Regions from separate parts of the Ureibacillus sp. FSL K6-2830 genome, predicted to be linked through region 2. Evidence: riboswitches for the same ligand, from Rfam matches in the RefSeq annotation. Region 2 holds a riboswitch; each other region holds the start of a gene.
What was found. A riboswitch is a leader RNA that binds a small molecule or an ion and turns the genes downstream of it on or off. The one in region 2 is predicted to bind thiamine pyrophosphate.
Positions count from the first base shown of each region.

Region 1: another riboswitch for thiamine pyrophosphate. It lies ahead of tenA (thiaminase II); the one in region 2 lies ahead of thiT (energy-coupled thiamine transporter ThiT).
Region 3: another riboswitch for thiamine pyrophosphate. It lies ahead of thiM (hydroxyethylthiazole kinase); the one in region 2 lies ahead of thiT (energy-coupled thiamine transporter ThiT).

Region 1 is NZ_JBBOQR010000001.1:1,766,621-1,777,200, forward strand. It holds gene NSU17_RS08680 (Zn-dependent hydrolase) at 1-882, shown strand, start outside; gene hydA (dihydropyrimidinase) at 901-2,313, shown strand; gene NSU17_RS08690 (NAD(P)-dependent oxidoreductase) at 2,333-3,694, shown strand; gene preA (NAD-dependent dihydropyrimidine dehydrogenase subunit PreA) at 3,712-4,995, shown strand; gene NSU17_RS08700 (NCS1 family transporter) at 5,024-6,532, shown strand; gene NSU17_RS08705 (hypothetical protein) at 6,542-6,736, shown strand; gene NSU17_RS08710 (M23 family metallopeptidase) at 6,899-7,891, shown strand; TPP riboswitch at 8,167-8,272, shown strand; gene tenA (thiaminase II) at 8,372-9,058, shown strand; gene tenI (thiazole tautomerase TenI) at 9,074-9,676, shown strand; gene thiS (sulfur carrier protein ThiS) at 9,673-9,882, shown strand; gene NSU17_RS08730 (thiazole synthase) at 9,885-10,580, shown strand, end outside.
Region 2 is NZ_JBBOQR010000001.1:2,190,250-2,200,829, reverse strand. It holds gene NSU17_RS10785 (GNAT family N-acetyltransferase) at 1-35, opposite strand, end outside; gene NSU17_RS10780 (hypothetical protein) at 827-1,165, shown strand; gene NSU17_RS10775 (IS110 family transposase) at 1,327-2,466, opposite strand; gene map (type I methionyl aminopeptidase) at 2,743-3,495, opposite strand; gene NSU17_RS10765 (acyltransferase family protein) at 3,714-4,709, shown strand; gene thiT (energy-coupled thiamine transporter ThiT) at 4,796-5,356, opposite strand; TPP riboswitch at 5,451-5,556, opposite strand; gene NSU17_RS10755 (SMC family ATPase) at 5,621-8,698, opposite strand; gene NSU17_RS10750 (exonuclease SbcCD subunit D) at 8,695-9,870, opposite strand; gene NSU17_RS10745 (aminopeptidase) at 10,108-10,580, opposite strand, start outside.
Region 3 is NZ_JBBOQR010000001.1:42,744-53,323, reverse strand. It holds gene NSU17_RS00250 (YqhG family protein) at 1-201, shown strand, start outside; gene NSU17_RS00245 (carbonic anhydrase) at 428-1,222, shown strand; gene NSU17_RS00240 (reverse transcriptase-like protein) at 2,036-2,689, shown strand; TPP riboswitch at 2,829-2,931, shown strand; TPP riboswitch at 2,991-3,093, shown strand; gene thiM (hydroxyethylthiazole kinase) at 3,172-3,918, shown strand; gene thiD (bifunctional hydroxymethylpyrimidine kinase/phosphomethylpyrimidine kinase) at 3,921-4,736, shown strand; gene thiE (thiamine phosphate synthase) at 4,729-5,355, shown strand; gene NSU17_RS00220 (cation:proton antiporter) at 5,573-6,733, shown strand; gene NSU17_RS00215 (methyl-accepting chemotaxis protein) at 7,076-9,067, opposite strand; gene proS (proline--tRNA ligase) at 9,672-10,580, shown strand, end outside.

The DNA.
Region 1 (10,580 bases), 420 kb from region 2:
ACCAATGAAGAAGGTGCTCGTTTTGAACCGTCAATGATGAGTTCCGGGGTACTTTCTGGAAAATTCGATAAAGAACGCGTGTTAAAATCAACAGACGTAAGTGGCATCACGTTTGAACAAGCATTGAAAGAAAGCAATTATCAAGGAAGCGAAGAAAATCGGCTAAAAGAAGCCAGTGCTTTTATTGAATTGCACATTGAACAAGGTCCTGTACTAGAAGCGGAAAATGTTGAAATAGGTATTGTTGAAGGTGTAGTGGGAATGGTTTGCTATGAAATTCGCATTACAGGTGAATCAAACCATGCCGGCACAACACCGATGAAAATGCGTAAAGATCCTTTATTTTTAGCTAACAAATATATATCACTCCTCATAGAAAAACTAGGTCAAATCGATGAAGAATTAGTTTATACAATCGGTCGAATGAATGTCTCTCCAAATATTCACACAGTCATTCCTAACAAAGTTGTCTTCACGTTAGAGTCACGTCATAAAGATCCAGCAAAAATTAAACAAGTAGAAGAAGTAATCCATTCCTTACCAGAAGAAGAAGCAGGATGCAAAGTGGAAATTGAAAGGCTTTGGAATCGTGATACAGTCGTTTTTGACGAAACAATTTGCAATCAAATCGAAGAGGCTTGTAAAAGCTTTGGTTATTCATCAAAAAGGCTATATAGCGGTGCAGGCCACGATGCACAATTTATTGCAAGCTACATTCCTACAGCGATGATATTTGTGCCAAGCATCAATGGAAAAAGTCATTGCGAAGAAGAAGAAACCCCTTACGAAGATTGTGCAAAAGGTGCAGATGTATTGCTGGAAACAGTGCTGAATCTTCAAACAAAATTTTCACTAAAAGTGCAAGAAAAGCAAACTAATTAAAGGAGGAAAGGTGCTTATATGTCAAAAAAAATCATTAAAGGCGGCTGGATTGCAACTGCCTCAGATTTTTTCCAAGGTGACATTTTAATTGAAGGAGAGAAAATTGTTCAAATCGGTGGAAACATTGTTGATCCGGATGCTGAAATCATCGACGCAAGTGGAAAGTACGTGTTTCCAGGGGGAATCGATCCGCATACGCATCTAGATATGCCTTTCAATAATACTGTGACTGATGATGATTGGGAAACAGGGACAATTGCTGCAGCCTTTGGTGGAACAACAACAATAATCGACTTTGCATTAACTGCGGGGGAATCGAAGCTAGCAAATGCTGTGGAGAAATGGCACAAAAAGGCGGAAGGAAAAGCAGTTGTTGATTATGGGTTCCACTTAATGATTCATGACTTAAATGAAGAAACGGAAAAAGAATTGCCTATTTTATTAGAAAAAGAAGGAATTTCATCCATTAAGGTATTTATGGCTTATGCGAAAGAATTCCAAGCATCTGATCGAACATTGTTTAAAGCTTTCAAGATAGGAAAAGAAACTGGTGCTGTTGTGATGGTTCACTGTGAAAACGGTTCCGTAATCGATGAACTGGTGGAAGAAGCACGAAGAAAAGGCCATACAGCACCAATTTATCACGCTTTGACGAGACCGCCAGAAGTGGAAGGAGAAGCGACGAAGCGAGCAATTGAACTCGCTCATATTGCGGGAGCAAAGCTTTATGTTGTTCACGTGACATGTAAAGAAGCAGTTGAAGAAATTATTAGAGCCCGAGAAAAAGGATACGAAGTTTACGGAGAGACTTGTCCACCATATTTGGTGCTAGACCAAACAGCCCTAGAGAAACCAGGATTCGAAGGAGCAAAATATGTCTGGTCGCCTCCTTTAAGACCGAAATCTCATCAGGAGCCATTGTGGAACGCATTAAAGGCAAAACAATTACAAACGATTGGTTCGGACATGTGCTCATTTAACTACAACGGTAAGAAGCGTTTAGGGTTAAATGATTTCTCTAAAATTCCAAATGGCGGACCATTTATTGAAGACCGCTTCAGTGTATTATTCTCAGAAGGTGTTGCAAAAGGGCGCATTTCCATTACAGACTTTGTTGACATGATTGCAACGAGCGCGGCAAAAATCTTTAATTTATATCCGCAAAAAGGAACAATTGCGGTTGGCAGCGATGCAGATATTGTCATCTTTGACCCGACTGTAAAACGGACTATTTCCGCTGAAACACATCACATGAATGTCGATTATAATCCGTTCGAAGGAATGGAAGTGACTGGTGAACCGGTAAGTGTGTTGTTGCGCGGAGAGTTCATTATTAAAGACAAAGAATTCGTAGGTAAAATCGGAGGCGGTAAATATATTCATCGCAGCTTAGCTAAGGAACCAAAAAAAGAAACTCAAATCATCAATTGATAGTTTAGGAGGGGGATGTATGACAAGCCTTTTGGGGGGTCGCATTTCATCTAATTTGACTGAAAATTTTGAAGAAATTTATAAAGGAATGACACCAAGCGAAGCTATCGAAGAAGCGAATCGTTGTTTGTATTGTTATGATGCACCTTGTATTAAAGCTTGTCCAACGGCGATTCCAATTCCTAATTTTATTAAGAAAATTGCATCCGGTAATTTAAAAGGGTCAGCAAAATTGATACTTGAGGCAAATCCTATTGGAGCCAGCTGTGCAAGAGTTTGTCCAACTGAGGAGTTATGTGAAGGCGCTTGTGTTTTAGGTTCTGTTTCAAAACCGATACAAATAGGCAACTTGCAACGATATGCAACAGATTGGGCAAGAGAACAAGAAAAACCTTTATTTGAAGCAAAACCATCTAACGGCAAAACGGTAGCCATTATCGGAAGCGGTCCGGCAGGATTATCTGCAGCAAGAGATTTAGCTCGTTTAGGCTACGAAGTAACGATTTTCGAAGCGGAAAAGGAAGCAGGGGGGTTAAATTATTTCGGAATTGTTCCTTTCCGCTTACCGAAAGATGTTGTGGAATGGGAAGTACAACAAGTTGAGCAATTAGGTGTTGAAATAAAAACGAATACTCGTGTTGGTGTAGATGTTTCCGTTGATGAAATAAAAAACAATTATGATCGAGTTGTGTTGGCAATCGGAATGGGTGATGTTCCGAATTTAGGAATTGAAGGGGAAGAATTAGAAGGCGTTTATGATGCAATTCAATTTGTAAAAAATACAAAATTAGGATCTATTACAGAATCTTTCAGAGGGAAAAAAGTTGTTGTCATTGGGGCAGGGAATACAGCGATTGATGCTGCAACATGCGCAATTCGTTTAGGTGCAGAAAACGTTCAAATTTTATATAGAAGAACTAAAAATGAAATGACAGCTTATGAGTTTGAATATGATTTTGCAAAAATGGACGGCGTTGAATTTAGATGGTTAACAACGCCTGTGAAGATTATTGGAAAAGACAATAAAGTCGTAGGCATTGAGTGCATCAAAATGGAACTTGGCGAACCGGGTGAAGACGGTAGACAAAAGCCGGTACCAGTAGAAGGTTCTAATTTTGTATTAAATGTAGATGCAGTAATTAAAGCCATTGGGCAAACGCGTCACATCGATCTATTAGAAGCCTTTGGTGTGAAACATTCAGGCGGAGTTGTTCAAGTCAATGAGTGTTTAGAAACGTCTGAGAAGAATGTCTATGCATGTGGAGATGTTATCTTTGGGAAAGGTCAAGGAGAGGCAATGGTTGTAACGGCTACACAACAAGGGAAAGAAGTAGCAAAAGCTATACACGAATCGTTTGAATTACAAAAGGAAAAAGCCTAAATAGGGGGGATTGAAACATGGCGGATTTAAGCATAAATTTAGCGGGAATTAAATCACCCAATCCATTTTGGCTTGCTTCAGCACCACCGACAAACTCTGGCTATCAAGTTCAAAGAGCTTTTGAAGCAGGTTGGGGTGGAGCGGTATGGAAAACCCTTGGTGAGCCTATTTTAAATGTCTCTTCACGATTCTCTGCATTATCATATAACGGTCAAAGAGTGGCAGGATTTAATAATATTGAGCTCATTACAGATCGGCCTATCGAAGTGAATTTGAAAGAAATCTATGAAACGAAAAAGAAGTTTCCTAATCATGCTGTTATTGCATCCTTAATGATGGAACCAAAACGAGAGAAATGGCATGAGATTGTGAAACGGGTTGAAGATGTGGGCGTAGACGGGCTAGAATTGAATTTCGGATGTCCACACGGTATGGCAGAGAGAGGAATGGGAAGCGCCTCTGGGCAAGTTCCAGAGCTTGTTGAAAAACAAACTTATTGGGTTAAAGAAGTTGCAAAAACACCTGTTATTGTGAAGCTGACGCCAAACATTACAGATATTACAGCAACAGCAGAAGCTGCGACTAGAGGCGGTGCAGATGCAATTAGTATGATCAACACAATTAATAGTTTAATGGGTGTTGATTTAGATACATGGAACACGATACCTCATGTTGCAGGAAAAGGAACGCATGGAGGATATTGTGGTCCAGCTGTCAAACCAATAGCTCTCAATATGGTGGCAGAATGTGCAAGAAGCCCTTATATCAATGTTCCGATTTCTGGTATTGGAGGCATTTCCAATTGGCGTGATGCAGTGGAGTTTATGCTGATGGGAGCTACAGGTGTTCAAGTATGTACAGCGGCGATGCATCATGGATTTAGTATCGTAGAAGATATGATTGATGGTCTTAATAACTATCTCGATGAAAAAGGCATTTCCTCTGTGATGGATATTGTCGGAAAAGCAGTTCCGAAATATTCCAATTGGGGAGATTTAGATCTTAACTATAAAGTAGTTGCAAAAATCAACAACGATGTGTGCATTAACTGTAACAAGTGTTACATCGCTTGTGAAGACACTTCTCATCAATGTATTGAAAGATTGAATGATGAGAATGGTAATCCGATTTTAAAAGTACGAGAAGAAGATTGTGTAGGATGTAATTTATGTTCGATTGTTTGTCCGGTGGATGGCGCAATTGAAATGGTTGAAGTGAAAGACCGATTACCGAAGATGACTTGGAACGAGCGTCAAGCGGCAATTGCAAAATACTCTATGGCCAATGTATCTAGTGAATAATTCATGCTGAAAACAGGGAGAGGACATTTTGCATAAAAAGAGTAATTACTTAAAGTCTCCTGATTTGCTTCCGATAACGCATGCAAAGAGAAACATTAGTCCGTTCGGATTCGCTGTTATTTGGGTAGGTATGGCCATTGTACTTGCGGCATTTGCCATTGGAGCGGCAGGGATTGTAAATTTGCCGCTTCCAATGGTCATTCTCGCAACGATTATTGGTTCTGTTGCGATCGGAATTTTAATGACGATTATTGGGGATATTGGCGTTGAACATGGGCTTTCTTTCCCCGTTTATATGCGGGCTCCTTTTGGAACAATTGGTACTCATATCCCTTCAGCAGTTCGTGGGATTACCGCTTCATGTTGGTTTGGAATTAACACATACTTTGGTGCTTCGGCAATAAACGGGATTTTAAACATATTATTTGGATTTGATCAATGGTTTATTTGCTTTATCCTATTTGCAACATTCCAATTAATCAATGTGTCGTTAGGAATTAAATCCATTGAACGCTTTGCGGATTTTGCAGCACCAATCATCATACTCATTTCCATTTGGATGTATATTTCCTTAGCCGATAAAGCAAGCGTGCAAGGAAAAGATATTTGGACGTGGGTTGAATCACCTGCAACAGGTGTTGCTGCTTTTACTGCCTTCATGGTTATTGTAATGGCCAATATGGGATTCTGGGCAACGCTCGCAGCAGATATGCCCTCATTATCCAGATTCTTTAAAGCGCCAAAAAATGAGCGAAATTGGTTTAAGCGTAATAAAACGCAATTAGTAGGTTCAATCATTGTGATGCCGATTTTTAATACGTTGATGATTATGATTGGTGCAGTTTGTTATGCATCGGTTGGTACTGGCGATCCAATTGTGGCGTTACAAGAAGCAGCAAGTGGATTCATCTTAGTCATCTTGCTACTGATGATTATTCTCGCCCAATGGTCAACGAATACGTCAGCAAATGTTATTCCAGCAGCAACGATATTTTCAAATATTGGTGGACCAAAAGTGCCTTTCTGGGTTGGGGTAATTATTGCCGGCATCATCGGTATATTAGTCCAACCATGGAATCTGTTTGATATTCTTACTCATGTATTGCTCATCGTTGGCGGTATTTTAACTTCCATTGTTGGTGTATTGTTTGCAGATTACTATATCCTTCGTAAAAGAAGAGTGAATGTTAAGGATTTATATGAAGTAGATGGTCAATATCGTTATGCTAACGGAATTAACTGGGCAGGTATGCTTGCATGGATTATTGGGGGAATCATTGCCAATTTATTACCGACCTATTCTTCAATTGTAGGGTTGGTAGCAGGTGCGGTTATTTATTATATTCTTGCAAAATATTGGTGGTTTAAAAAATATCCTCAAGCTGAAATAGTAGATCCAGATGATTCCAAATATTTAGGAATTACAGCTGGTAGGGACTGGATGATTGATGGTAAAGAGCCGGATGTAGAAGTGATCTTTGGTGAGCTAGAGGAGGAGGCAACCGAGCAAGTCATCCCATCGAAAAACATAGAATGAGGTGATTTGATGTCTGAAGAATATAAGGAGTTTCTTAAAGAAAAAGAAATTATTGAAAAGTATTTAGAAAAGGGATTAAAAATAGAAAAAATTTACGAAAACTTAGATGGTACAGTTGTAAAATTTTCAAATAGTGATGAAGAAATAATACTTACAACTCCAAATGCTAGAAAATTAATAGTTACAAAGTTGATACATGCTTGATTCTTTCGTGCTTAACATGTGTTGTTAAGCACTTTTTTATTTGCATAAAACTCTCCTACATAAAGGAAATTGGTATGTAAAATAATGGACTTTATTGTCATAGGAAAATCACTCATGGTTTAAAAAATTCGGGATATTCTAATGAAGAAAGGAGGATTCGTTTTGGTTCGAAAAATATTTCTCCCCTTATGTTTGGCGATTGTATGCTTTTATATATTTCCGACTTACGTAAATGCAAAAGAAACGAAGGAAAATGTTTATCAGGAAAGAATGAATTTGTACAAAAGCTACGAAACGCCATTTGTCCCATGGTATCGTTTGGCGGCGGTCGATCAATATGAAAGAAATATCCAAGAAGTACGGAAGGATATTCCGAAGCGTGAGAGTATCATCGCGATTCAGTTTTCTCCTGAATTTTGGGTTGGAGAATTGAATCCAAATGAGGAAGATACTTCACCTTTTTCAATTGGATATTTTGGGGGGAAAGGTCTTGATGGAAACGGAGATGGCAAGGCAGATCGAAATCATGACCAAGATATTCTTTATACAATGGCAACGTATTTAAGCGAATTTGGCCCGTCAGAAGAGGATTTTAAAACTGCCTTATGGGAGTATTACAAAGATGAAAAAATTATCAATCAAATTATAACCATTCAAATACTTTATAAACATTTCAATTCTATTGAGTTAGACAAGCATATTTTTCCCCTCCCAGTTCGAGGCTATAATTACAGCTATAAAGGAACTTGGGGTGCTAGCAGGGGATGGGGCGGAAGACGTATACATGAAGGAACGGATATTTTTGCAGGCTATGGCACGCCTGTTCTGTCAACTTCTTATGGTGTTGTAGAAGTGATGGGATGGAATCAATTTGGCGGTTGGCGAGTTGGCATTCGGGATAATCATAATACGTATCATTATTACGCACATTTAGCATATTTCAATAAAGATTTGAAAGTTGGAGATATTGTAGAACCGGGAACAATTCTTGGCGCCGTAGGAAGTTCTGGATATGGTAAAGAAGGAACGAGCGGAAAATTCCCACCACATTTACATTACGGAATGTATAAATTTAATGGCCGTACAGAATGGGCATTTGACCCATATCCACATCTTTTGCAATGGGAAAAACAAACAAAGAAGGGACAAAAATAACAAGAGAGGCTGGGACATAACTAATAAAGTGAACGAGCTGCAAAAAGATCTTTTGTCCCAGCCTCTATTTATTTTATGGTAGAAGCCGCAAACATTTTTAGCTACAAGTATTTGAAGAATATCCAGTGTGCTAAAAAAGATTATGCTTTTCAATGAGACACTGGGAAGTAGAAAGTTATAAATAGTTAGAATAAAATACCAAAATTTATATTCATTTTAACTTATTGAAAATTTTATGAGTTCATGCAATAATGATTGTAATTTAATAAAGCATTATAAATCACTAGGGGTGCTAATTCATTTTAGCTGAGAGAGGCATTGCCTCAACCCTTTGAACCTGCACTAGGTAATGCTAGCGAAGGGAAGTGGTTGTTGGGACTCGTATTGTCTATTTTTATATCTTTTTGCATTTCGGGTTTTAAGCCACTTCATTTTTGAAGTGGCTTTTTTTAATGGTGAATTGAATGGGAGGGAGAAATGATGAAATTTACTGACCGACTCTTTGAAAAGTATTGGTCAACTTGGAGAAAAAACCATGAACATCCGTTTGTGAAAGAGTTAGGTGCAGGCACATTGGACCCTGACAAATTCCGTTTTTATATGATTCAAGACTATTTATACTTAATCGATTATTCCAAATTGTTTGCTTTAGGTGCGGTGAAAGCGCCAAATCTTGAAGTGATGACGGTGTTTGCCAACCTGCTTTATTACACAATGAATGGAGAAATGGCGTTGCACAGAAAATATGCGAGTCGTTTTGGCATAACGGAAAAAGAGCTGGAAGAGGCAAAACCGTCTCCGGTAACGCTTGCATATACGCACTATATGTTAGCTGTTGCACAAAATGGTTCTATCGCTGAACTTGCAGCTGCTCATTTAGCTTGTGCATGGAGCTACTGGGAAATTGGATGTGAACTTGCTGAAATCGAGGGTGCTAAAGAACACGGATTATATGGAGACTGGGTAAAAATGTACAGTTCCGAAGAGTTTGGCCAATCAGCGCAATGGAATCTCGATTTGCTTAATCAATTGGCAGAAGGAAAACCGGAATCTGAACTTTTACGACTAGAAGAAATCTTCTTAAATACAACACGATTTGAATACATGTTTTGGGACATGGCATACAACAGGCAAATGTGGCCGACTGATGAAAAAGTCAATGCATGAAAGGAAGTCAATGTATTGGAACTGCATGCCATAACTGATGGAAAAAAATCAATTAAAGAGCTGAAAGAGATTATTACATCCATTGCCGATGTTGTTGATTACATTCATATACGCGAGAAAAGTAAAGTGCCCGCAGAAATCGTTGCGCTAGTAGAAGAACTTATTTATGCAGGGGTGGGGAAAGAAAGGCTTGTCATTAATGACAGGCTTGATATAGCCCTACTTACGGGTATACGGAACGTACATCTTCCTGGAAATGGTCTTCCGGCAGTAAAAGTAAAAACGGCGTACCCATATATGAGAGTCGGGGTCAGCGTGCATTCCGTTGAGGAAGCAAAAATTGCCGAAGAAGCGGGGGTAGATTATTGTCTTTTCGGTCATGTATTTAAAACGGACAGCAAAAAAGGATTGGCAGGTAGAGGAACGAATGCCCTAGGTAAAATCGTTGAACAGGTGCGGATTCCCGTGGTAGCGATTGGTGGAATTACGCCAGACAATGCTGAACAAGTGCTGGAGAAAAAAGTGCATGGCATTGCGGTGATGTCTACCATTTTCTCATCGAGTCAACCAAAGGAAGCAGCAATCCATTTAAAAAATATTGTTCAAAAAGGGGGATGAAGTTGCATCTTTACATTAATGGCCGTAAAACAGAAGTGCAAAGTAGTATTCAAAGTGTTGAAGATTTGTTGAAGTTTTATAAATTACAAGATCGCATAGTCGTGGTTGAACAGAATGGCGAAATTGTATTGAAAGAACAGTACAGCAAGCAGCTAGTAAATGATGGCGACAAAATTGAAATTGTTCATTTTGTTGGAGGGGGATAAACATGTTAAAAATTGCAGATAAAGTTTTTCAATCAAGATTGTTGTTAGGTACAGGGAAATTTCCGAATTTTGAGATTCAAAAGGAAGCGGTAGAAGCATCTGGAGCAGAGATTTTAACTTTTGCGGTCAGAAGAATGAATATTTATGAACCATCCCAACCGAACTTTTTAGAAATGTTGGATCTTTCCAAATACACGCTTTTACCGAATACGGCAGGAGCCAAAACAGCGGAAGAAGCAGTGAGAATTGCGAAACTCGCAAAAGCTTCAGGGTTATGTGACATGGTGAAAGTCGAAGTCATTGGGGATGATAAAACTCTTCTCCCTGATCCTATTGAAACATTAAGAGCATCAGAAATGTTATTAGAAGAAGGATTTATTGTCCTTCCTTACACTTCTGATGATGTAGTGTTAGCGAAGAAGCTGGAGGAATTGGGAGTTCATGCTATCATGCCAGGAGCTTCTCCTATTGGTTCTGGACAGGGTATTATCAATCCATTAAATCTTTCATTAATCATTGAACAGGCAAATATTCCTGTCATTGTCGATGCAGGAATTGGTTCCCCAGCAGATTGTGCGATTGCAATGGAGTTAGGTGCAGATGGCATTTTATTAAATTCAGCGGTGTCAGGTGCAAAAGATCCAGTTAAAATGGCAAAAGCAATGAAACTCGCTATTGAAGCTGGAAGACTTGGATAT
Region 2 (10,580 bases):
CGTAAATGCAACCTGTCGCTTTCGATTCGAATCACATGATCACCCTTCTTTTTAAATATTTGTAATAGCTTCTTCACCATTGTACTTACCTAATGCCTTTCTTCCATATTTTATAATTCTACTAGCATTTAGTTAGTAGGTTATAAACATGCTAAAGAAACCCAAACTTTACTAGATTGTTTTTGTTCTTGCAGAAACGTAAACTCCATTATTTACCTACTCGATTGTACAGTATTATATGCACGTTGAAAGCTGTGCTTGTTTAGTTTTCATTCCACATTTCGTTCTCTCTATCCATTTAATCTATTGTTTTCAAAAGTACTATTCGAATATTTTCCTCTTGCTATATTTGTCATATATAAAAGTGAAAAATTTAATTCCTCACTTTAAGTTGTTGAAATAAACGTTTATAATTTTATGGAAAGGAGTGCGAAACATGGGTCGAATGATCGTCATTTTTTGTAGCCTTATAGCAGCGACCATCTATACCTTATATTCTTTTTGGCTACCAATCGAAGGAAAATCCACTATAGCAATTATCAATCGCCTACCACTTCTAATATCGCCTTCTACCTATGTATATATATTTTGGTTCTTTCTTTTTATTCTTTTATTTATTTGGGCAATTAATTATTCAAAGGAGCGTAACTCTGAAACCTTTATTTCGCCTATTCAGACAATTTTCTTTTTGCTCGTGATGATCTTCCAAATACTTTCGATATACTTATGGAATAAGGAAGCATTATTCTACTCCTTTATATGCGTTGGAATCCAACTACTGTCCTTATTCGCACTATATCTTACATATCCGATGCAAGGAGAACATTTGAAAAAAAGAATTCCTATTGCTATTTATTTCGGCTGGATTACTTTTATTTTTATTATCAATACCTGTTATTTACTATTGTATAAAGAATGGCACGGGTTCGGCTTGAGTAATGCTTTATGGGTGGTAATTATATTAACATTTGCCACATTAGTTGCATTGCATTTACGTTATCATCATTATGACACCGCATATCCACTTGTGTTTGTTTGGTCTTTTATAGGAATTGCAATTTCAAACGGATTTGATGAACTGTTAGTTACAACTTCATCCCTATTTTTAAGTGGTGTATTAATTGTTGGAGTATTATTTATGAAAAAAAATCCTGTACGTCATTAAACGTTCAGGATTTTTTCTGTGAAAATAATTTAATTCCACTTAGCCCATGAATAGCTTCAATCTATTGAGGGTAATATATAAATAACCTAAAAAAGACAATAAGAAAGCAGAGCTACCTAATGGAAGGTAACTTTGTTTAAACTTATTCTTCTTTGGTTATACTAATTAATTAAAGGTTCTTTATAAGGCTCCTTATTAATTAGCATGGAGTAAATGATTCGAAGCATTCGATGCGATATGGCAACGAGTGCTTTTTTCTTTCCTCTTCTTGCAGCAATCGACCAATATTTAGCAGCTAACCAACGATTCCTACTTCTAGAGATTGCCCATGCTACTTCGCACAGTACAGTTTTGATATGAGGATTCCCTTTAGTCGTTTTAGTTGACTTTCGTTTTCCTGCACTTTCATGATTTCCTGGAGCAACTCCGGCCCAAGACGCTAAGTGTTGAGAGGTAGGAAATTGTTCCATGTTCACCCCAATCTCTGCAATAATAATTGCTGCGGAATCCTTTTTAATACCCGGAATCGTTAGTAATAACTCCACTTCTTCTTTATAATTCTTCAGAATTTCATCTATTCTTTCCTCGATTTGGCTGATTAATGATTCTAAATAAACGATGTGTTGCCAAGATTGTTTGATTAGAAAGATTTGATGATCGTTTAAAGTACCGAATAAAGAGTCTGTAATCATTTGTTTTTTGTGCTTCATTCTTCCGTGAATACTATTTTCTACATCAATGGAATCAACATATCCATTTTGAATTAATTTGGATAGAAGTTTTCTTCCAGAAACACCAAACACATCTGAAATAACTGAATTTAGTTTAACATTTGAGCATTCTAATACTTTCAGAATCCTATTTTTTTCTGAAGTCAAATGGCCGATCCATTTTTTACGAAGCCGAGTTAAATCACGAAGGTTTCGTATATCTTCTGGTGGAACAAAACTTTTTTCAATCAGTCCATAACGCAATAACTTCGCAATCCACTCTGCATCCGAAACATCTGTTTTTCTTCCAGGGACATTCTTGATTCTTTGAGCATTCGCTAATGTAATATCAAAGTAATCCTCCAAAATGTTATAAACAGGTTTCCAATAAACTCCAGTACTCTCCATCGCAATGTGCGTAATGCCATGGTTTTCCAACCACTTTAGTAAACGAAAGAGATCCTTTGTTAAAGTGAGGAAAGTTTCTGTTTCAATGAATAATTCATCGTCCTGTTCGCCAATCATGACACAAGCAACAATTGTTTCAGCATGTACATCTAATCCTGCACAACGTGTCATCAGTACATCCAATATAATCCCTCCCATAAAGTAGATTCACAAACAGCGAGTGAATTTGAAATATAAGCATTTTTCTGTACGTAGTCATCATTCCAAATGAATGAGCTAACAATGGGTTGTTCACCAAATCCACTCAAACAGTTTTTTATTCAGGGTATCATCCACCATAAAAGCCTACGTATTGTTAACTGTTTGTGTTATCTACATTATGGGAAAGAAATATCCATTTTCATGCCAGGGTTGTGAATGAAAATTCATGATTGTTTTTTATGAAATAAAAGCTCATGATTATTCATTAATTTGCGTGATAATTATTGGCTTATCTTTTGTCACAACAATTGTATGTTCAACTTGTGCAACGAGTGATTTGTCAGGTGTAATAAATGTCCATCCATCCCCAGCTTCAATTATATGATCTGCCTTTTCAGAAATGAATGGCTCAACCGCAAGAACCATCCCTTCTTTCAAAATAGTTCCATCCCATGCATCATAGTAATTTAATATGTGTTGTGGGTCTTCATGCAAAGAACGCCCTACTCCATGCCCCGTTAAATTCATAATGACTTTTAATCCATGATCTTTTGCTTCTCGTTCAACGGCTTTCCCAATTTGATTTAATTTAGAGCCTGCTTTCACTTTTGTCATTGCTCGTTCGAAGGCAGACTTAGCAACACGGCAAAGTTTTTCTTTGTCTTCATACCCTTCTCCTACAACAAAAGAAATGCCTGTATCGGCAAAATAACCATCTAATGATCCTGAAACATCAATATTGACTAAGTCACCTTCTCGAATGACTTTATTGCCTGGAATACCGTGTGCAACTTCGTGATTGACGCTAATACATGTATATCCCGGGAAATCATATTCACCTTTTGGGCCAGAAATTGCTCCTGCTTCAGCAAACATGCGGCCGGCAATCTCATCCAACTCTTTCGTTGTGATGCCTGGTTTAGTCGCCGCTTTCATCGCATCCCGAATTTCCGCGCAAATGCGCCCAATTTTTTTTAACGCTTCTAATTCTTCTTGTGTTTTTACAATCATGTAAAAGTTCCTTTCTTCTATACAATTTCTTTTTATAATATAACATACTCTATAAAGTTTTTCGGAAATCCAAGTTTAAATTTAGGAATGTACTACACAATATGATATATGATTTTACTCAAGAAATGATAGAATATATAATGAAAATTTTATTTAGACCTTCAAAGGTATTTTAATCATGTTATAATCAAACATTATAAACATTAGGAGTTTTATCATTGCGAATTAAAGAGTGGGATTTATTAAGAGTTATTGCATGTTTATCAATTTTACTATTACATTCAACTACTTTTTATAACCTAGAATCAGGTCTTTCTGAAAATTCAGTAGTGGTTCATTATATCCGAATACTTCTATGTTATGCTACACCGACATTTATTTTACTTTCCATCATCATTCTTGCAGCAAAATATAAAGATGGAATCCCACAATCGTTTTGGTCAAAACGGCTTCAATTCATTTTACTTCCATATATATTTTGGGCTTTTATTGATGCCCTTGTCATTGAATATAACTACCAAAATGGTCTAATTTGGCAAACCTTTTATAACAATATCGTTCTAGGTGAATTTGTAGGTTGGTTTGTTTTAGTTATTCTTCAATTGTATCTATTGTTTTGGCTAATGATTAAATTTCAATGGCCATCTTTTGTCGTGTTACCTTTATGTGCATTGTTGTATTTTCTGCAGCATCGAATTTTTGATTTACCATATCCATTCTTTCAAGAAAATATGAAGTATGAAAAATTGTATGGAACAGCTTGGTTCGTTTATTTTGTAATCGCATTCATAATCGGTGCAAATTATGAAAAAATTCAGCCACTATTGAAAAAATATCGCATTTTCACTGTAATTTTCACGGCACTATCAGCTCTTTATATTTGGTATGGCTATAAATTCGGTATGGTTGAAATACATTCTAGAAGGATGGATTTGATTCCTTTTGTCGTTGGAATAACAAGCATGATCTTAGCCTATGGACAACTGATTCCATCTTTTAAAATTATTCGAATTATTAGCAAGTATGCATTTATGATTTATTTAATTCATTGGAACATACTATCATTAACCGCAAAGTACTTTGTATCATTTTTCAACAATGGTTATCTAGCAATTTTAGCAATGATGATATCAACGGTAATCGTTGCCATTACCATTTCAAAATGCATTTCGTATTTACCTTTTGGGAAATGGATTGTAGGTAAAATTAGATAAACGTATAAAAATTTATCCATAAAAAAGCGAATTAGGAAAACAATATTGTCTCCCAATTCGCTTTTTATTTTAATTCACAATTGTAATCAATTTTCTTTTTTTATCAATCTTGGGCTTGCAGTAAAGATGAGCACCGCTGCAACTGCAGTTAAAATAATAGCCGGAACCATATATGAACCATTATACCCGATAGAATAAATCCAGGCATTTTGATCGCCTGCATATTCTTTGAAGAAAATAGCTCCTGCAAGTGTATGACAAATAAAGCGCAACAAACCGCCAATAATTGTTCCGATGATAACAAATAATGCAATTTTATTTTTACGATTTTCTGATACTCCATCTAACACTTGTTTACGAACAATTGCCGCAAATCCTACGAAAGTAAATGCAAAAACATAATCAAGCAATGCTTGAGCCCAATGGACAATATAAGGATTAATTGTCATGTTCAATAATCCTACAATCAATCCAGTCATAAGTCCTGCAGATAGTCCCCAACGAATAGCGATTAAAATAATAGGCAGCATTACTAAACTAACGGATCCACCCTGCGCCCAAATAGAAAATTTCAATTGGTCTAACACATAACCAATTGCAGCAAAAATCGCAATTTCAACCATCCATAATAATTTTTGGTTTCTCATTCAATTATCTCCTTTCTCTTCGTTTATAGAACTTGAGAGAAGGATAGAAAACTACAAAATAAAAAACGTCCGGACAGAGCCGAGACGTCTTTGTTTCGGTTTCTATCCACATCCCTACGCAAGTACTAACTTACAGGTTCTAAGGGTTAGTGCATCCGGCACACTCTCAGCTGACTTCATCAGCACCCCTTGTGGTACAAATCTTATATTCTATTGGGAATAATGTCATTTTATCAAATTATATGAAGATTGCAACCTCATTATTTACTTTAATATAATGGATGTTTTACTATAGCCCTCTTTTAATTTTTCTACTTGTAATATAGCAGGCATTGCCGATTTTAATTCCTCCACATGAGAAATAACCCCTATCATTCGGCCGGATTTTTGTAGTTCAATGAGCGTATCAATTGCTTTCATCAACGATTCTTCATCAAGGGAGCCAAAACCTTCATCAATAAACATTGTTTCGATTTGAACATTTCCTTGGAAGCTTTGAATCACATCCGCCATTCCTAGTGCTAAACTTAACGAAGCATTAAATTTCTCTCCGCCAGATAAAGTTTTTACATCTCTTGCTTGTCCAGTGTATGCATCATATACATCTAATCCTAATCCACTTTGCCTACCGTAGGACTCCAATCGGTCAGAAACTTGCAAATAATATTGACCGTTCGATAAATTTTTCAAACGAAGATTGCTTGCTTCTGTAATGAGCTCTAAATACCCCATTTGTACATAGCGTTCAAAGGAAATTTTTTTGCTGTTGTGTCCACGAAGTAAATTATATAAATCTATGATTTGATTCGATTTTTCTTCCATTTGAAATATATTATTGGCAAGTCTTTCAAGCTTCTCTGCAAAGTCGATGCAATGTTTTTCACAAGCTTTCGAGTAGTTTAATTCATCTAATGCTTTTTCATAATTAAACTGCAACGCTTCCAATTCTTTTTCAGCTTCTGTTAAATCGACCTTTTCTTTATCTTTTAATTTTTCTGCTTCCTCTTTCACTTGCACTTGTAAAGAATGAAGCTCCTTTGAATAATTATCATATTGCATTTGTAAAGCTTCAATTTCCTGTTCTGGACGTCTAGCAAGTAGAAAATCTTCCGTCGATGTAAACCTTGCTTGTAGAAGAGCTGAATGGAAATTTTCCTTTGATTGTTGACATTTTACTTGAATATGTTTCACTTGTTCAGTTATTTGTTTAAATGCCTCTTCATTCATTACAACTTGTTTGTTAGCTTCCTGATACTGCTTTTGGGCTGTTTCCCAAGATTGTTTTAATTGTTGCTTATTGCTGATTGCTTGTTGAAGTGCAACTTGTAATTGGGAAAGGTCTTTAATCTCTTCTGGTATTAATTTTTTTTGTTGTTCTAAAATCGTACTATTCTGCGTGTATTGTTCATGTTTTTCATGATACTGACGTTCGATTTCCTTACGAAAATGAACTAATTGTGCATTTTCATCTTGCAGAATTTTTATTTGTTTTTTATTTAATGTAAGTATTTCTTTTTGACGTTCTTTTTCTTTTATAGCAATATTTATATCTTGTAATTGATGAACATATTTTTGATATTCTTTTAATGGCGCGTGATATTGCATTAATTTTTGTTCTATTTCTTGTAATTGATGTCGTTTCGATTCTAATTTCCCTTGAACAGCAAATTTCTTTTGCTGAGCTTCATCTAATGTTGCTTTCAGTTTTTTCAATTCCGTTTGATTAACGGTTTCAGTTGATGCTGTATGTTCGATTCGGTGTACCGTACTACCGCAAACAGGGCAAGGCATTCCAGGCAGGAGACTCTTCGCAAGAATGGCCGCTTGATTATTCAACCATTTTTCCTCTTCCTGAGCATATATATTTTGAACTTCTTCATAGGTAGATGTCGCTTTAAGCCATTCGTTTTCTAGTTTATGGACTTCAGCGTTTACCTCAAAGTATTTTGTGTAGGTATCTACAATTTCTCTTAATAGTCGTTGCTGTTCTAATAGTTCATTCAATGATTCTGTGTCTTCTTCCAGCTTTTCAATCATCTCGCTCAACTGTTGAATAGCCCATTCCTTTTCTTCGATCTGTTTTACTATGTTTTGTAGGCGAGTTTGCAATTGATTTTTTTCATTCAACAGTTTGTCCACGAGCTTTATTTGTTCGTTCATTTGCTCATAAATAGGGACAAGTTTTTCTAATTCATTTACTCGTTCATTCGCTTGTTCCCGTTCTTCCTCTTTCATTGCTTCCATCTTGAACATTTCTTCTGCTTTAGCAAATGTCCATTTTGCTGCTTCTAACTGTTTTGTAACGAGTTCCATTCTCTTTTCGATGGATTGTTTTTCCTTATCCAGTTCCATCAGATAAGAATAGAGTGGGAAAATTCGGCTTGCACGATTTGCTGCATCGATTGTTTGTTTTATTTGTTCATAATGGTCTTTTTGAGATTGTAAAAAGGATAGCTTTTCTTTTTTCCTTTCATATTCATCAATTTGATCATTTAACTTTTTATTCGCAACATAAACTTCATATGCCTCTTGATGTTTTTTGAAAGCTTCTCGATACATTCGTTCATCATCTTTAATTTTTTTCTGATAATATTGCTGTTCTTCTGCCAATCCTTCTAGAATCTGATAAATATTGGAATGTTGACTAAGCATTGTAAACAACAATGATTCTCGTTTTGGTAATGTTCCTTCAATTTGATTAATATAGCTATTTTTTAATGCCTTTGCTTCATTTAGTTGTTGATCCGCTAATCGTTTCTTTTCTTCCAGTTTATCAGCCATTTTTACAAAGCGATCTGTCTTAAAGATTTTTCTTAATATCTCTTCTTTCTCGTCCGATTTAGAAGTTAATAATTTACGAAACTCTCCTTGTGGCAGCATCACGATTTGGCTAAATTGTTCGTAAGTTAATCCAATCAATTCTTCAAGCTTTTCATTAATATCCGTCACTCGTTGCCGTTCCACCGCTGGAATTTCTTCGTTATTTGGCAGTATTTCAAACAACTCATATTTTTCACCAGTTGGTGTTTTTCTTCCTTTTTTCACATGGGACAACCTGCGCAAAACACGATATTTTTTGCCACGTATTTCAAAAACAAATTCAACAGAAGTATGCACATCATCTTCTGCAAAATCACTGCGCAGCATTTTTGTATCTTTCCTGTCTTGACCGCTACCAAAACCATACAACGCAAAACAGATGGCATCAAATATCGTCGTTTTTCCGGCGCCAGTTTGTCCGGAAATCACGAAAAGCTTTCTTTCCTGAAGTTTTGTAAAATCGATCACTTCTTCATTTTTGTATGGTCCAAAGGCGGTCATTTTTAATAAAATTGGCTTCATTTCGTCACCGCCTCCTCTTTCATTTCTCTTTCATCACGCAACATTTCATTCAATACTTCTTCAAATAATTGAAGAGCTTCTTCTGTCGGCTCAAAGCCTAAAATTTCTTTATGGAAAGCTTTAAATAACGTCATATCATCCAATTGTTCTCGCTGAATTTTAATATTCTCTTCAGCACTTTCAATTCTTTGAATCGTTTTTCGTTCCACATGCATGGCATTCGGGTAAACAGTGCGAATTTGTTCCATCGCTCCTACAACTGGTGTTAAATCAGTCAATCGTACGAATACATAATCTTCACAGTAATCATGTTTTAAAATTTCTTGAATGGTGCCTTCAATGATGCGCAAATCTCGTCTCGGTGTGAAATTTCGTTTTTCAATAGAAACTTGTCCATTTTCATCTAAATTGACTATTAAAAATCCTTTTTGATGATTCGCTTCAGATGCCGAATATTTTAATGGAGATCCCGGATATCGTATCGTTTCATTTAATACGTAATGAGCTTTGTGTAAATGCCCAAGGGCTGTGTAATGAAATGCCTGGAAATAATGAGCATTGACACATTCAGATCCTCCAATTGAGAGCGGACGTTCAGAATCGCTTGTATTTTCTCCCTTTTCTCCAGAATGCGTTACAAAGGCATGTCCAACGAACACATGACGCTTCGTTCTATCCATATTTTCTTCTATTTTTTCAACGATAGTTTTCATGGCATCATCGTATGTGTTAATTGATTCGCATTGAAATACATTTTTCACAGTGGAAGGTTCTGCAAATGGTACAAGATGAAAATGCACTTCTCCAAATTCATCCTGTAAAATAATCGGTTTTAATTGGTGATCGAGTTCGCCGACAATGTACAATCCGCTCTCTTTCATCAATTTGCTCCCAAATTCAAGACGTGTAGGGCTATCATGATTTCCTGCTATGCTAAGTACAGGCACGTTTCGTTTCAGCACGATTTCGGCAAAAATTTCATCAAGTAAATCTACCGCTTCCACCGGGGGAAGAGCTCGATCATATAAGTCTCCAGCAATGATAACAACGTCCGGTTTTTCTTCATCAATTGCTGTTATAAATTGATTGAGTACATAACGCTGGTCTTCTGTCATGTACACCCCTTGCACAAGCTTTCCTAAATGCCAATCTGCCGTATGGAAAATTTTCAAATTCAATCGACCTCCGCTTTTTGCTATGCATCTATTTTAACACGAGTTCAATTGAGTGACTACCAAATTTACGAATATATGTTCTTATCGATTTTGGAAAATTCTTCATCAACTTAAAATTTTCGTATTAATACTTGCAACTTCGTTAAACAAAAATTTTCATCCTCAACCTGAAAAACTTTATTCCAAATAAAAAAACCACATCTCTCATAGAGAAAAGATGTGGTCAAACCGAAATTAAAACGCCCAATTCCCTTTTCTAAATATCGGTTCTCTAGTTCCATCTGGCAAAATGCCATCAATATCCATCTCAGCACTGCCAATCATGAAATCCTCATGGGTAACTGAAACATTAATTCCGAGCGATTCTAATTGCCCTTCTTCTAATTCCCGTCCACCTTCGTAACAAGTTGGATAGGCTTCCCCAATCGCTAAATGATTGGAGGCATTTTCATCAAAAAGCGTATTGTAATATAAAATGCCTGACTTTGAAATTGGAGATTCATGTGGGACTAATGCCACTTCCCCTAAATATGCAGCACCTTCATCTGTTTGAATTAACTCCTGCAACAATTCATTGCCATGCTTAGCGTCTGCCTTTACAATTTTTCCGTTTTCGAATGTGAGTGTAAATTTATCGATAATATTTCCTTGATAAACGAGAGGCTTCGTATTGCTTACATAACCGTTAACCCCAAATTTTGATGGGA
Region 3 (10,580 bases), 2.1 Mb from region 2:
TATATTGCAAATGATGATTTATCTTGGGCGGATGAGGCAAAAAAACGATGGAAAAGGGAACAAGAAATATTAGATCATTTTTATGAAGATGTAGAAAACAAACCAGAAATTTATGAAATAGAGAAAAAAGCGTTAGAAGAGCGATTTCAACCTCGAATTAAAATTGAAATCGTTAGCGGGGGACTGTTTTACTTAAAATAAATGAAATCATTCTAATTTTCGTAGTACTAACCAAAGCTATGGTAAGTACTACTATTTTTTTGCGGCTTGGACTCTCCGCTCCCCACTCATGCAAGTATGTATTTTTAATCAAGCTCTATTAAGTTTATAAACAAGGGAATGGTGCTATATAGCATGACCGAAGTATAAATCAATCATCTATTTGGTTAAGTTAAATAAAAAATGGAAAAATGGGTGGGGAATATTGATGAAGTTAAACTATTATATTGTGATTTTTTTGCTATCATTGTGCCTTGGTGTAGTTGGTTATCTATCTTATCAAAAATCAACTATTGAACAATCGCCTGGAGAAAATGACTATACATTCAAAAAAGTTTCTTATACTAATGAAGAACAAAAGACTTCAAATGAATTGGAAGTTCATGCTTGTGAAAAAGGAACAATGCAATCACCTATACAAATTGAATACAAGAATGTACTTCTTAAAGATGCCCCAAGAATCAACATACATTATGAAAAGGAGCCTGTTGTACTAATAAAACAAAAAAATCAGTTTAAAGTAAATTCGAAATCGAATACAAGTTTTATTTCGGTTGATAATGAACAATACAAATTTCATTCCTTCCATTTCCATTTACCAAGTGAACATCAAATCGAAAATCAAAACTATGATATGGAATTACATCTCGTACACGAAAATGAAAAAGGCGACCATGCTGTAATAGCGGTATTTATAAAATCTGGAGAAGAAAACGAAGCAATTAAAGAAATATGGAACTTTATACAAGATGAAAATATGAATGAAAAAGAAATGGATTCATTCAATTTATTACAATTAATTCCTGAAGTAAGGGAAGGGTATTACTATTCCGGTTCTTTGACGACACCTCCTTGTACAGAAGGGGTTGACTGGATTGTATTTGAAGAGCCAATCGAATTTTCAATTGAACAAATTACAATGTTTAGAGTTGTTTTCGGTCATACGAATCGACCTATACAACCAACGAATGACAGGAAAATTTTTAAAATAACCATCAATTAAATATTCTAAATATAATCCCTCATATCATATGAATGATTGACATTGAAATGCACTTTATAAATATGTTGAATATTTTATGGTTCAATACAGCAAAGTTGTAGAACAATTTGTTTCTCATCTACTTTCTGAGCATTCATGTTTTAATCAGCTGTAGTAATAAAGTGAGGGAGTGATTCTACAGGTTGATTATTTTGAATTTTTTAAATGGTTAAAGAATAAGGGGCGGTATCGCTCCTTTTTGTGTTAATTAAGCACATAAATCGTTTTATGATTACTGTTTTAAAAATGCCTCACGTTATTGAATATTTTTGTTATTAAAGGAAAAAAATAACTAAAAAAGTGGTAATTTCCTTCATCCAGTTGCATAGTGAGGTGAATTGAATGATTATTAATATGTTAACTGTAATATTTGTCTTGATTTGTTGTATTGTAAGTTTTCTCCTTATGGTTTTCACAAAAAAAACTTTGTTGTTTCGATATATTCCAATAGTTATCATCACAGTTAGCTTCATCTTTATAACGATTAAATACTTCTTCTATTCATATTACTTGATAGTCACAAAATTATTTGATGGTGTAATCCTTGTTCTTTTCCTTACATTATGGTTCTTCATTATGATTGAACATGTCATTCTTGATCTCATTGAAGATTATTCAAACATCCGCTCATTTTTTCGTATCATGTATAATCGAATTAAGCGATTGAAGTTTCGTTATGTTCGTTTACATTTCATAAAAAAAATTAAAAACCAAAGCCTACATTAATGCACATATCGATTTGTTGAAGGAAACAGGAACAGGGAGGTTCTATTCATGAAAATAACCATTGAATGGACGTATCATCATAAAGGATTGGAAACAACTTTTCGATCAGATGAAATGCCGCCAGTTCAAGCCCTATTGATTGCAGAAGAATTAAAGAAAACCGGAAAAGTAAAACATATGACCTTTATTGATCAATATGACAGTACATGGTCTGTTAAAGAAATAAAAAAATATTTAAAGGAAATCGAAACTGAGCCATCCAATGTGACAGTGTATTTTGATGGTGGTTATGATTTAGAAAGTCAAAAAGCCGGTTTAGGATTTGCCATATATTTTGAACAAAACGGAAAATCTTATCGAACTAGAAAAAATTTAATGCAACTTGGCTTAAGATCTAATAATGAAGCGGAATATGCGGCATTATACGGAAGTATTCTAGAGTTAGAAGTGATAGGCGTTCATCATCAAACTGTTCGATTCATTGGTGATTCACAGGTTGTTATTAATCAAATGAGTGGAGAATGGCCTATTTATGAAAAAGAATTAACAAATTGGGCGAATAAAATTGATGAAAAATTAAATCAACTAGGAATCAAATCTGAATTTAAATTAGTTTCGCGAAAAGGGAATGAAGAAGTCGATCGATTAGCAACTCAAGCATTGAATAATACCATAATTGAAGGAAAAATAGAGTTAGATTAATCGAGAAAAACTTGTGACATTCAATCTAGAATTTAAGTGATTTAGCTGTTTTATCTAGCAATCTTTTTAAATTCTATTAAATTATTTGAAAAAATAAAATGAAAATGTGTTATAATTTTCATAACAACTAAAAAATTATTAAATTTTGCAGGGGTGGCCTAAGTGCCTGAGAAGGTGATATCACCTAACCCTTAGAACCTGATGCAGCTAGTACTGCCGTAGGGAGCAAAATACCTTATCGTATGAATGATGATTATGTGTATTGTTGCTCTCCAAACTTGGAGAGTTTTTTTATTTCATATGATAATTGCAGGGGTGGCCTAAGTGCCTGAGAAGGTGATATCACCTAACCCTTAGAACCTGATGCAGTTAGCACTGTCGTAGGGAGCAATGAAAGATTGTGTTCTATTTTCAAAGCTCTTTTGCGCCGTGCAAAGGAGCTTTTTCTTTACATAAATTTTTACAATTATAGGAGGATATATATGAGCTTAATCAAAATAAGAAAAAAAAATCCATTAATTCATTGTATTACAAATACCGTTGTAACGAATTTTACTGCAAATGGTTTGCTTGCAATTGGAGCTTCACCAGTTATGTCAGATGAGCCATTGGATGTAGAAGACATGGTCGCTATTGCAAACGGATTATTAATTAATATTGGAACATTAAATAAAAATTCCGTAGAAGCAATGATATTAGCTGGGAAAAAAGCAAATGAACTAAATATTCCTGTCGTACTTGATCCTGTCGGAGCGGGGGCTACAACATATCGTAAAGAAACTGCAAAAAATTTATTAAAAGAGATTAAATTTGATTTAATCCGATGTAATGCTGGTGAATTAGCAGCAATTGCAGGAATTAATTGGCAAGCAAAAGGAGTTGATAGCGGACAAGGAGAAATGGATATTACCAATGTTGCTAAGGAAACTGCTCAAAAGTATGGTGCAATTATTGCTGTTTCTGGAAAAGAAGATTTCGTGACTGACGGAATAGAACACTATCAAGTTAGTGGTGGCCATGAGTTAATGACTCAAGTAACAGGAACAGGTTGTTTATTAAGTGCTATTTGTGCTGCAGCATTAACGTTGGATGGAGGAAAACTTGAAAATATTCGAAATGTATTAGCTGACTATAAAAAAGTCGCTGAAAATGCGTCGAAAGAAAAATACCTTGGTTCCTTCCAAGTTGAAATAATAAATGGATTACATCAAATTTCAAGAGGTGAATAACTATGAATATTGTCTTGACAATTGCTGGTTCAGATAGCGGCGGGGGAGCTGGCATTCAAGCGGATTTAAAAACATTTCAGGAGCTAAATGTTTTTGGTACATCTGTTATTACCGCATTGACTGCTCAAAATACATTAGGCGTAGAAGGTATTTATCCTGCAACGGCTGAATTTGTGGAACAACAATTGAATACGGTTTTACAAGATTTTGAAGTGAAAGCATTAAAAACAGGTATGTTATTTTCTGCAGATATTATTAAAACGATTGCAAAAAATTTAATAGATAAAAATATTCAAATAGTCGTTGATCCAGTGATGATTGCAAAAGGTGGGCAAGCGTTATTGCAAGAAGAGGCCGTACAAGCGATGAAAAATGAATTATTGCCAATAGCAACCGTATTAACGCCTAATATTCCAGAAGCTGAGACAATCACAGGTATGAAAATTGAAACAGCAGATGACATTCAACAAGCAGCAGCAAAGATTTTGCAACTTGGTGTTAATTGTGTAGTAATGAAAGGCGGACATTTTGAAGGTCCATCTGCTGTTGATACGGTCTTTTTTCAAGACGGCTCTTCCTTCCAATTAAAATCAAAACGAATTAACACGAAACATACCCATGGAACAGGGTGTACTTTTTCTGCAGCTATTACAGCAAATTTAGGTAAGGGGCTTTCGTTAAAAGAGTCCGTTATCGAAGCGAAAAAATTTGTTCAAATGGCAATTGAAAATCCACTAAATATCGGACGTGGACATGGTCCAACAAATCACTTTGCTCACCGTTTTGGTGCTAAAGTAGAGGTGGAAATTGTTGAATAGAATGGATTTAGCTGTTTACTTCATAATGGGTAACGAGAATTGTAATAATGAGTCCCCGCTATCAGTGCTAGAAGATGCCTTAAAAGCAGGTATTACGATTTTTCAACTGAGGGAAAAAGGTAAAGAACCGTTAATGGGGAAAGAATTAGAACAATTTGCAAGATCATGTCAATCCCTTTGTAAACAATATGGAGTTCCTTTTATTGTGAATGATGATGTGGAGCTTGCATTAAAAATCGACGCAGATGGCATTCACGTTGGTCAAGATGATACACCGATAGAAGCAATTCGCGAAAAGTTTAAAAACAAAATAATAGGTGTTTCCGTTCATAATAAAGAAGAAATGGTGAAAGCTGTCGAAGGAGGGGCAGATTATGTAGGGATTGGTCCAATTTTTGAAACGAAATCGAAGCCTGATGCAAAAAAGCCAGCTGGGGTTAATTTTTTAAAGAAAGCAAGGGAGATGTATCCGAATTTCCCTATTGTTGGAATTGGTGGGATTACTCCATTCAATGCACAAATGGTGTTAGAAGCAGGAGCTGATGGCATAGCAGTGATTTCTGCTATATGTAATAGCAATAATCGTACACAGACAGTCCAGCAATTTAAGGGAAAGTAACATCATAACAATAAGTAATTCTATCGTAACCTTTCTCAAAATAGAATAACAAAATTTAAAAATAAACTGAAAAAAAGGAATTTACATAATAATATAATTCGATTATAATAGTTAACGTATTTGAATATGGAGCAAAACATGGTGGAGTCTGTCAACAAGGCTACCACCATGTCTTTTTTTTGCATCCATCTATTATGACAACAAGGGGGTAACTATTGTGGATGTATTTGAATTTATTTTACAAATCGTACTCGTGTTGCTCGTTGCAAAAATTGCTGGTCAAATCAGCATTCGCCTAGGACAACCATCCGTATTAGGCAAAATCATTGCAGGTATCGTTCTTGGGCCGGCTGTTCTTGGATGGATAGAACAAACGGAATTAATTCATGTGTTCAGTGAAATCGGAGTATTATTATTAATGTTCCTAGCTGGACTTGAAACAGACTTGGAAAGTTTAAATAAAAATGTAAAAGCGGCAACACTTGTAGCAATTTTAGGAGTAGTAATGCCAATTTTAATGGGGTGGGGCGCTTCACCACTATTTGGTATTCCTACATCTGAAGGAATATTTTTAGGATTATTACTTGCTGCAACGAGCGTAAGTATTTCCGTTCAAACATTGCGGGAAATTGGGTGGTTAAATAGTAGAGAAGGTGCTACATTACTTGGAGCAGCTGTTCTTGATGATGTAATTGTAGTAATTCTCATCGCTGTTGCAATTGGATTTTTTGTGGGCTCGGATACAAATATTGCATGGGTTATTGCACAGCAAATTATCTTCTTTATTGTCATTTACTTTGTTGGAAAATATCTTGTGCCGAAGTTTATGCATCTTTTTGAAGGATTTAAAGTTACTGAACCGATTGTTACTGCGGGATTAATATTATTATTTGCCTTTGCATATTTCGCTGATTTCCTTGGGGTATCAGGAATTATCGGTACATATTTCATGGGGGTAGCTATTAGTAGAACAAAATATGCAAAAGAAGTTGAACATGGTGTTTCACCAATTGCATATGGCATCTTTGTACCGTTCTTCTTTATTAACATCGGTTTACCAATGAGCTTTGATGGTATTGGAGATCAAATTGTGTTTATTATCGTCTTTTCTATTATTGCCTTGCTTTCAAAATTTATCGGTTGCGGTCTTGGAGCAAAAGTTTGCGGCTTTGGTTGGAGATCCTCGGCAGGCATTGGGGCAGGCATGATATCCCGAGGAGAAGTTGCATTAATCTTAGCTTCCATTGGACTAACTGGCGGCATATTATCTCAAGAGTTTTATGGCGCAATCATTGTAGTCATCATTATTACGACTTTAGTAACACCACCATTATTGAAGCTAATTTTCGGTAAACGGGAAGAAGCGCAACAAGCATAATAAATAATTAAAATAAAAAGGGGGCATATCAAAGTCATTTTGAGACGCCTCCTTTGCGGCTGTCGCTATCGCTTTCGCCGCAGATAAATTGCGGCTGTCGCACACGCTTAGCCGCAGATAAATTGCGGCTGTCGCACACGCTTAGCCGCAGATAAATTGCGGCTGTCGCACATGCTTAGCCGCAGATAAATTGCGGCTGTCGCACACGCTTAGCCGCAGATAAATTGCGACGAGGAGGCGCGTTTGATGTGACCACCGTAGGAGCAAAGTTTTTAAGAGAATATTACTATAAGAAGTAAGGCTGTTCAGAAAGTGTTCGACTCTGAACAGCCCCTTTTATTATTATATTTTAAATCTGCTTACAGTTTTTGATAATTCTTTGCTTAATTCGTTTAGTTCTTCTGAAGCTTCAGCAACAGAATGTATTGCTCTTAATTGCTCATCGCTAGCAGCACTTACTTCCTCACAAGCTGCTGCAGTTGATTGTGCTGTCATGGACATTTCCTCAATGGTTTCCACAACTCGATCTTTATATTTTATGATACTATCGATTTCTTCCGTAACAGTTTTAAAAGTATGTTCCATATTTAAAATTAACGATGATAGATTTTGGAATAGTATACTTGTATTTTCAACAACTGTTCCTTGTTCTTTGAATGTATCTTGCATTTCATTCATTTGTTTAACGACGGAAATTGCTTCTTGCTGCAATTCATGGATTGTTGATTTGACATGTTCCGTTGCTTTAGCCGATTGTTCGGCAAGTTTACGTACTTCTTCTGCTACAACAGCAAATCCTTTACCATGTTCGCCTGCACGAGCTGCTTCAATACTTGCGTTTAAAGCGAGTAAATTCGTTTGTTGCGAAATTTCAGAGATTGTATCCATCACAGATTCAATCGCATGAATTTTTTCTTCCAGTGAAGACACAGAGATAGACATATTGTGTAATTCTGATTTCGAATTTTCAAAGGAATTTAATAAATTGTCCATTTTCTCTTGTCCTTCATTATTCAATTCATTCGCTTCATTTGTAATTCCTTTGAGCGCTTTCGATTGCTCTGTCATTTGATTGATTTTGTCTCCTAATTTCCCTGATGAAACAGTTACTTGCTCTGCGTTTTCACTTGATTGTGTGGCGCCTATTGCAATTTCTCGCACAGCATTTGTTACTTCTACACTGGAAGCATTCGTTTCTTCAGCAAGGGCGCTTAAGTGATGAGAACGATCTTCCACTTGTCTTGAAGATGATTGAACAACTCCAATGATTTTTTTCATTTCTTCAAGCATGTTATTGAAATGTTTTGCTAATTCACCAATTTCATCATGTCTCTTTGTATCGATATGTACAGTTAAATCGCCATGTGCAACTTTTTCCATAGAAGTACATAAGGAATAAATGGGTTTGATAATTTTTGAAATGCTGAAATACAGTACGAAAAAGATTGCGATTAAGATGATGAATGTAAATAAAATAATCATATTTTGAATGCTATTTGCTGTACTATGTAATTGTTTTACATTGTAAACAGCACCAACTGTCCATCCTAAAGTCGGAATTTTTTCATAAACAATCACATTTTCTTGATTATCAATTGTCGTTCTTAAAATATTTTTTTGATTTTCGTCATTTAAAATCTTTTCAACAAATTCTAGATTGCTTAAATTCTCCCCCGTTAGTGTCGGGTGAACAATAGCAACTCCCGAAGAATCGAAAATAATTGGATATCCTTCAAAGCCTAAATCGATTTTCGAGATTTCCTCTGTCAAACTTGATAGTAAAATATCTACTCCTAATACACCTAGAACTTTATTTCCTTCCACTACTGCTTTTGAACCTGCAATTGCGTATTCCCCGGTTGAAGCATCTACATACGGAGGGGACCATAACACTTCATTTGGGTTTGCAATTGCTTCAGTATACCATGAACGGGTATTTACATCTAAATCAAAAATTTCATCGAAATGTGGTTCAGTGATAATTTTATTTGCATCTGTAAAGTAAATGGACGAAGCAGAGTTGTAAATGGTTAAATATTTTTTTAATTGTTCCCGAAAAGCTTGATCCGCTTCATCATTAAACGTTGTTGAGTGATTATAATAATCTAATACACCTTGGTCTGAAGCCATTTTTAAAATGCTTTTTTCATAACCATCAATAAAAGTTGAAATGGAATTCGTTAATTCTTTAACTAGTACATCACTTTGATCGATGACTGCATTTTCGGTTTTAGATGATATTAAGATGGAACTTGCTGTTGATAGGGAACCTAGACCAATTACAATGACGAGAAATACTATCCCAATAATTTTCCATCGAATGGAAATTTTCATTTTTCAACCTCCAATTTACATATTATGACAAACTTTGGATGAAAGATTGTCGAATCTAGTAGTATTTACCGATTATATGAAACCATAAATTAATAAAAAATAATATACTACTTTATTCATATATTTTTTAATAAATTTTGGATATTTTGAAATTTCCCATCATATAATTGATAAAACTATCTTTTTGTTGCAAACATTTCAAAATTTTTACATAGAATTGAAAGGGTTGAATTTTGAGAATGTTTAGGAGAATGCTATCAGAATTGTCCAAGAATTTTTAACTATTAAATGATGAAAAAAGTTTTCAAATGTATAACTTTTTAACATTACCTCCGCAAAATTTTTATATAGTAATTGTATTTATTGCTTTAATTTGGTACATTATATTAGAAATAAATATTCGTTTTTCAAATAAAATCCGTTAATATAGCATTCGCTGAGAGCTATATCACCACCTAATGTCTTTAAAAGGAGAAGACGTTTATTGGTTTCATTGAATATCTGAAACGACAAAATATGTCGAATGTTGGTGGGAACTACTATTCAGCGTAAAGGCGTCCTCAATCGGGCATCTTTACGCTATTTTGTTGTAAGGAGGATGACTATGTCGCAACAAACAAACGATTTTACAAAATGGTATATCGACACAATACAAAAAGCAGATTTAATGGATTATACGCCGGTTCGTGGGTGTATCGCATTTAAACCGGATGGCTATGAACTTTGGGAACATATCCAGTCTGAAATGGATAAACGTTTTAAAGAAACGGGTCATCGTAATGCATATTTTCCAATGTTAATACCTGAATCTTTCTTCCAAAAAGAAAAAGATCATATTGAAGGTTTCTCTCCAGAACTACCATGGGTGACAGAAGCTGCCGGTGAAAAGCTAGAAGAACGTTTAGCACTTAGACCAACTTCAGAAACGATGATTGGTCATTTATATTCCAATTGGATTAAATCCTATCGTGATTTGCCAGTACTGATTAACCAATGGGCTAACGTTTTCCGTTGGGAAAAGAAGACTCTTCCATTTATTCGTACTTCTGAGTTTTTATGGCAGGAAGGTCATACAGCTCATGAAGATGAAGAAGATGCCCGCAAAGAAACAATGCAAATGCTTAATATTTATAAAGATGTTGTAGAAAATGTATTGGCCATCCCTGTGTATGATGGACAAAAAACACCGTCTGAACGTTTTGCAGGTGCTGTTGATACGTACTCCATCGAAGCAATGATGAAAGATGGTAAAGCCGTACAAGCAGGTACTAGTCACTATTTGGGAACAAAATTTGCTGAAGCGTTCAACATTAAATACTTAAACCGAGAAAATAAACACGTACACGTCCATACAACATCTTGGGGAACATCTACTCGTTTAATCGGTTCTGTTATCATGGTTCATGGTGATGAAAAAGGATTAGTTTTACCGCCAAAAATTGCACCAACACAAGTAATTTTAATTCCTGTTGGACCATGGAAGAAAAATCCTGCAATCATTGAAAAATTAGAT